Regions from separate parts of the Streptococcus sp. HMSC065E03 genome, predicted to be linked through region 3. Evidence: predicted binding sites of a transcription regulator. Region 3 holds the regulator's gene; each other region holds the start of a gene.
The links. The regulator Rex, encoded in region 3, represses fermentation and respiration genes when NADH is low (regulators of the CRP and FNR family bind a similar motif). The targets are predictions, from matches to a motif close to TTGTGAANTANTTCACAA.

Region 1 (2,268 bases), on a different contig from region 3:
ACTTCATTCGGATATTTCTCTTGCCAAGCAAGACTCTCTAAACTAGCCATAGAATGCGAAATAATCACATAAGGACCTGAAACATGAGCTTGCGACAAAGCTTGACGGGTCTCAGAAAGGACCTCCATCACATCTCTTGAACGATCACTATCTTGGCTAAAACCATATCCTGCTCGCTCCACGACAACAACCTTGTATTTTTTGGATAGGGGATCTGATAGATTCTTAAAGTCTAGGATAGGAGAGGCGATACCTGCACCAGAAAGAAAAACGATTGTTTGAGGCCCTTCTCCTTTAATAGAAACATTCATTCGATGTCCATTGACTGTCACTTGTTTACCAATGGGTGTGAGAAGCTTACTTTCATTTCGTAAACTGACTTGATGAAAAACAAATGTAGCACCTAAAAAGAGCAGGAGAAAGCCACAAACGATCCAGCTCCACAGTTTGAATTTTTTCATAGGCATATTGTACAAAAATTAACCCCTGGAAGCAACCTTTCCCAAACAAAAAAACAAGATCCACATGGGACCTTGCTTTCCTGTTTTTAATTAAGCTTTGCCTTCTGAACCGAATACGTCGATACGTTCTTCAACAGCTGCTGTAATTGCTTCGAAACCTGGTTTCAAGAATTTACGTGGGTCGAAGAGTTTCTTCTTGTCGTATTCTGCTTCGTTTGCATCGTATTCACGTACGAATTGACGAGTAGCATTTGCAAATGCGATTTGGCATTCAGTGTTAACGTTAACTTTTGCAACACCAAGTTTGATAGCTGCTTGGATTTGATCATCAGGGATACCTGATCCACCGTGCAATACGATTGGGAATCCTGGAACAGCTTCAGTCAATTTTTGCAAGTGGTCAAGGTGAAGACCTTTCCAGTTTGCTGGGTAAGGACCGTGGATGTTACCGATACCTGCAGCCAAGAAGTCGATTCCTGTAGCAACCATTGCTTTAGCGTCTTCGATTGGTGCCAATTCACCGTCACCGATGATACCGTCTTCTTCACCACCGATAGTACCAACTTCAGCTTCTACTGAGATACCTTTAGCATGAGCTTTTTCAACGACATCTTTCGCCAATTTAAGGTTTTCTTCAACTGGAAGGTGTGAACCGTCAAACATGATTGAAGTGTAACCAGCTTCGATACATTCAAGAGCATCTTCGTAGTGACCATGGTCAAGGTGAATAGCAACTGGTACAGTGATACCCATTGATTCTACAAGGTTTTCAATAAGGGCTTTACATACTTTGTAACCACCCATGTATTTAGCAGCACCCATAGAAGTTTGGATAAGTACTGGGGCTTTCTTAGCTTCTGCTGCACGCAAGATAGCTTGAGTCCACTCAAGGTTGTTTGTGTTAAATCCACCAACTGCATAACCATTGTCACGAGCTGCTTGGACAAATTTTTCTGCTGAAACGATTGCCATTTGTTATAGGCCTCCTATAAATTTTTGTGGGGTTAATCCCACTTACATTGTTTATTTTATCACTTTTTAGATGAAATTGCTAGTTTTTCCTGTAGCTTTAAGCGCTTTCTTACGATAAATGAGGAGGAACCCTCTTCCTCCTAAGACTTCCATCCTATTCAAAAAGCAAAAAAAGGAGCTTAAGACCCTTTTAATCTTTCTCTTTAAATTTTTTTAATGAAAGGAGAAAAGCAATTCCGCAAATCACAAGGAGTCCACCTGCGACCCATTGGGAATAGAAATAGCCAGCAAATAATTGACTGTCAGTAAATATTTTCCCAAGAAGCCCGTTTACCAAGCCCTCAAGAAAGGGAATATTCTCACACACAGCAAGGATTGAGGCAATAAAGAGAATAAAGCCCGCTATCAAAAAGAGATTGGGAATCCATCTTTTCAGCCTTTTTTCATCTCTGAGCAGATACTTAGAAGCAATCGCCACTAAAAAAATGAAAACATTCCATATGTTTAAGGCAATAAAATATCTAAAAGTATCCTTGTATGCGCCTATCGCCATCGCTAAAATCAGGATAGGACCGAAAAAATTAATGGCACTTCCCAATAGTGCAAAGAGGCCATCGGCCAAAACCAGATCCTTTTTCTTCATTTTCTCACCTCATCTCACACCTATTCTACCACAAAGAAATTTGAAAACAAAAAAAGATAGCCGAAGCTATCTTGATTATCCGATGCGGAGAGAGGGACTTGAACCCTCACGACCTAAAGCGGTCACAGGATCCTTAGTCCTGCGCGTCTGCCAATTCCGCCATCCCCGCGATTGAGTACTTTACTAGTATAT
Region 2 (2,268 bases), on a different contig from region 3:
CTTTCGCCTTTCAAGAAATCCTACTTCTCTTCTCGATTTTTGAGCGCTTTTCCGATTTTTCTGATATAATGGTCTCATTCTTCTCGAAAGGAACTGAATTATGCATAAAAAGATGATCGCTCTAGATTTAGACGGCACCCTCTTAAATTCCGAAAGCAAATTGAGCGACTTTACTATTGATACGATTAAAAAAATTAGTGCTCTTGGCCATAAAGTTATTATTACAACAGGCCGCCCCTACCGTATGGCGCACACCTATTACAAACAGCTAGAGCTAGATACTCCGATGATCAATTTTAACGGCTCCCTAACGCATCTCCCTGAGAAAAAATGGGCGGATGAACAATGTTTGACTTTAGATAAAAAATACCTGTTAGATATGGTCGCTAACCGAGACACCATCCAAGCGGACTTTATCGCTGGCGAATACCGCAATAAATTCTTTATTACCGATCCAAATGAGCACGTTGCAGATCCTAAACTATTCGGTATTGAATCTTTCCAACCAGAAAATCAATTCAATCCCAAACGGGTAACGAGCGACCCAAACTGTATCCTCTTTCAAACGAAAGCGGAAGACAAATATGCTCTGGCAGATGAAATGAATCGGCATTATGACTACAATCTGTCTATCAATACTTGGGGTGGTCCCTTAAATATTCTGGAATGCAATCCAAAAAATGTGACCAAAGCTTCTGCTCTGACCTACCTTCTGGATAAACTCAATATGGATCAGAAGGATTTGATTGCCTTTGGAGACGAGCACAACGATACCGACATGCTAGCTCTCGCTGGTCATGGATACGCTATGAAAAATGCCAGCTCCGTCCTTCTCCCATATGCAGACTCCATCACAGATTTCACCAATAACGAAGACGGTGTAGCGCGCCAACTCATTCAATTATTCTTATAATAGGAACAGACATGAGTTATCCCCTCATGTCTTTTTCTTCGCCAAATACTTAATCGGTTAATCAATACCCTCCTTTTTTTCCATTTTTTTATTGTTCAATAGATAAGTTTGTGATATCATTAACATAGTTATTAAAGAAGCGCTTTCAAAAAAATGCTAAATCGCTTCTCGTTCACTTAAGGAGGAACAAAATGAAAGCTGTTGTTGTTAATCCAGAAGGTACTGGTGTTGAAATCGTTGCAAACAAAGACATGCGTCCACTTGAAACAGGGGAAGCTCTTGTTCAAATCGAATACTGTGGTGTCTGCCACACTGACTTGCACGTTGCTCACGGGGACTTCGGTAAAGTTCCAGGCCGTGTTCTTGGACACGAAGGAATCGGTATTGTTAAAGAAGTTGCTCCAGATGTTAAGAGCCTAAAGGTTGGGGATCGTGTCAGTGTCGCATGGTTCTTCGAAGGATGTGGAACTTGTGAATACTGTACAACTGGTCGTGAAACTCTCTGTCGTACTGTAAAAAATGCTGGTTACTCTGTTGATGGAGGAATGGCTGAACAATGTATCGTTACTGCAGATTACGCAGTGAAAGTACCTGAAGGATTAGATCCAGCCCAAGCTTCTTCTATTACGTGTGCAGGTGTTACCACTTACAAAGCTATCAAAGAAGCCAAAGCTGAACCAGGACAATGGATCGTTATCTATGGAGCTGGTGGACTAGGAAACTTGGCTGTTCAATATGCTAAGAAAGTCTTCAACGCACATGTCATCGCTGTCGATATCAACAATGATAAACTAGAATTGGCGAAAGAAGTTGGTGCAGATTTTGTCATCAACGGTCGTGAAGTCGAAGATGTTCCAGGATTGATCCAAGAAAAAACAAATGGTGGAGCTCACTCTGCTGTCGTAACAGCTGTTTCTAAAGTAGCTTTCAACCAAGCAGTAGATTCTGTTCGTGCAGGTGGCCGCGTGGTCGCAGTTGGTCTTCCTTCTGAAATGATGGACCTCAGCATTGTGAAAACTGTATTAGATGGTATCCAAGTCATTGGTTCTCTTGTAGGAACTCGTAAAGATTTGGAAGAAGCTTTCCAATTTGGTGCAGAAGGCCTGGTAGTCCCTGTCGTTCAAAAACGTCCAGTAGAAGATGCTGTCAAAGTCTTTGATGAAATGGAAGCTGGAACCATTCAAGGACGTATGGTACTTGACTTTACAAACTAAACAACTGAACCTACAGGACTAGCCCAACTGGGCTAGTCTTTTTGAGTGCTCTCAATCACTCTTATATACAATTTGTTATATATTTATTTTTGTTTTCGAGAATATCGTTTGATTCTCGGAATCTTTTCATTGAGAACAAAA
Region 3 (2,268 bases):
GGTTCTGCTTGTACCGCCGGTACAGTTCAACCCAGCCATGTCCTTGAGGCGCTCTATGGAAAAGATAGCTCACGCCTAAAAGAATCCCTTCGAATTAGTTTTTCAGAACTCAATACCGTAGAGGAGGTTCAAGACTTCCTCTCAAAACTTAAAGAAATTTTATCATAGGAGAACAATATGGCTTTTGAAACAAGTGTTTCATTGAAAGACTGCAAATATACCTATAGTCTACACCCAAATGTTAAAAAATATACCTTACGTGACAATACATTTGCTGTTACAAAAGTTGGAAATTACGAGTTAAATCGTTTGCTCGAAGCTGTTCCAAATAGCGGTGAAGGCTTCTTGCTTAAAATTATCTTCAACAAAGACCTCACAGGTTTTAAAATCAATATTACAGATAAGTCTGGACTTCGTCTGGTGAATATCTTTAAAAATCCAGAAAATGACATTATCCAACAAAAATTTTATTTCCTAATGGATAGTCTTGTCGAAAGAGAAATTTTCAACAAAACAGAGGTCTAATATGGTAACCCTAACTTATATCGACGCTTACCAAGTAGAACGAATGACTACTTATCCCGACCTTGCAGCCTGCATCCTAGCATTTTCAGGCTGTGTAACCCTGCCTGACTCTTACTCAATTGTTTCCATTGAATACAAGGGTGAAAAACTCCCCTATAAGGGGAGAGTCGATGGGCTCTATGCTTTTTTGGAAAAGGTAGAGCAAGCTGAAAACTAAGCTGATGGTGATGGAACTCTCCCATCACCATCAGCTTTTTCTTTAGACAAAAATATTTTTGAAAAACCGTTCAAGATAGTTGATTTTTTCACAATCTTCCTATACAATAAGAGGGAAAGGTTGTGATATTGTGAAACATGATAAAAATACTCCAATTCCACGCGCAACAGCAAAACGCTTATCGCTCTACTACCGCATTTTTAAACGCTTTAACTCTGAAAAAATAGAGCGCGCCAATTCCAAGCAAATTGCGGATGCAATTGGGATTGACTCTGCTACTGTTCGCAGAGATTTTTCTTATTTTGGTGAATTGGGAAGACGTGGATTTGGTTATGATGTAAAAAAACTGATGAACTTCTTTGCAGATCTTTTAAATGACAATGCTATTACTAATGTCGCTATTGTTGGGATCGGAAATATGGGAAGCGCCCTTCTTAATTACCGTTTCCATGAGCGAAATAAAATGAAAATTGTCATGGCTTTTGATGTAGATGATCATGAACTGATTAATACCAAAAGTAAGGATGGGATCCCCATTTATGGGATTTCTACGATCAAAGAGAATCTCAAAAAAGAAGGCATTCAAACAGCCATTCTAACTGTTCCAAGTGTTAAGGCTCAAGAAGTTGCTAGTCTTTTAGTAGATGCTGGTGTCAAAGGAATTCTAAGCTTTTCTCCAGTCCATCTGACAGTTCCTAAAGAGGTTGTTGTCCAATATGTCGATCTTACTAGTGAATTGCAAACACTTCTTTATTTTATGCGTAAAAACGAAGAATAAAGACTTATACTTCAACAACAAAAAGGTTGGAACAAGAAGGTTCCAACCTTTTTTATACCAAATAATCCGTTTCTTCTCGATAACTATAGTAGTTTTCTTCGGATACAATCAAATGATCCAATAGGGTCAACCCCATTACTTCACAGGCCTCTAAGACTCGCTGAGTGACTTCATCATCATTTTTACTGGGGAACACAGCACCAGATGGATGATTGTGAGCCAAGATAATGGAGGTTGCCATGTGCTTCAGTGCATAATGCAGGATTTCACGCGGCTCCGCGATACTTCGATTCACTGTTCCAATAAAGATCGTCTGTTGATGAATAATTTCATTTTGGGTATTCAAATAAAGGGCAACTAGGTGCTCCTGCTTTTTATGGCCAATTTCCTGTTGAATTTTATGGGCCAATTTCTGACTACTCATGATTTGTTCGGAACTCATTAGTTCATCTTTATGAATCCTTCGTCCAAACTCAATAACAGCCTGAAGTTCGATGGCCTTCACCCGGCCAATACCTGAGATTTCCTGTAGCTCCTCTAGGGTTAATTGACTTAACTCCTTTAAACTATTAACCGAACTCAAAAGACCTTGTGCAATCTCATAAACGCTTTTTTTCTTATTACCTGTCCGTAAGAGAATGGATAGCAATTCTTGATGACTCAGCTTATCTACCCCTTCAGAAACCAAACGTTCTCTAGGAAGCAAAGATGGTTCAATAAATGATATGTCGTACATAATTTCCTCCTC

Region 1: HMPREF3002_RS02730 (class II fructose-bisphosphate aldolase) is a predicted target of Rex. The motif match lies at 1,481-1,498, and genes of this name have one in related genera.
Region 2: adhP (alcohol dehydrogenase AdhP) is a predicted target of Rex. The motif match lies at 1,022-1,039, and genes of this name have one in related genera.

The regions. Positions count from the first base shown of each region.
Region 1 is NZ_KV818846.1:86,275-88,542, reverse strand. Features, by position in the region: gene HMPREF3002_RS02735 (alpha/beta fold hydrolase) at 1-467, opposite strand, end outside; gene HMPREF3002_RS02730 (class II fructose-bisphosphate aldolase) at 552-1,433, opposite strand; gene HMPREF3002_RS02725 (hypothetical protein) at 1,624-2,076, opposite strand; tRNA gene HMPREF3002_RS02720 (tRNA-Leu) at 2,160-2,245, opposite strand; partial or broken gene HMPREF3002_RS11245 (hypothetical protein) at 2,210-2,268, opposite strand, start outside.
Region 2 is NZ_KV818841.1:69,277-71,544, forward strand. Features, by position in the region: gene HMPREF3002_RS01275 (Cof-type HAD-IIB family hydrolase) at 101-913, shown strand; gene adhP (alcohol dehydrogenase AdhP) at 1,105-2,127, shown strand.
Region 3 is NZ_KV818853.1:133,239-135,506, forward strand. Features, by position in the region: gene HMPREF3002_RS07265 (cysteine desulfurase family protein) at 1-168, shown strand, start outside; gene HMPREF3002_RS07270 (DUF1831 domain-containing protein) at 178-525, shown strand; gene HMPREF3002_RS07275 (DUF4649 family protein) at 527-742, shown strand; gene HMPREF3002_RS07280 (redox-sensing transcriptional repressor Rex) at 873-1,520, shown strand; gene radC (RadC family protein) at 1,573-2,256, opposite strand.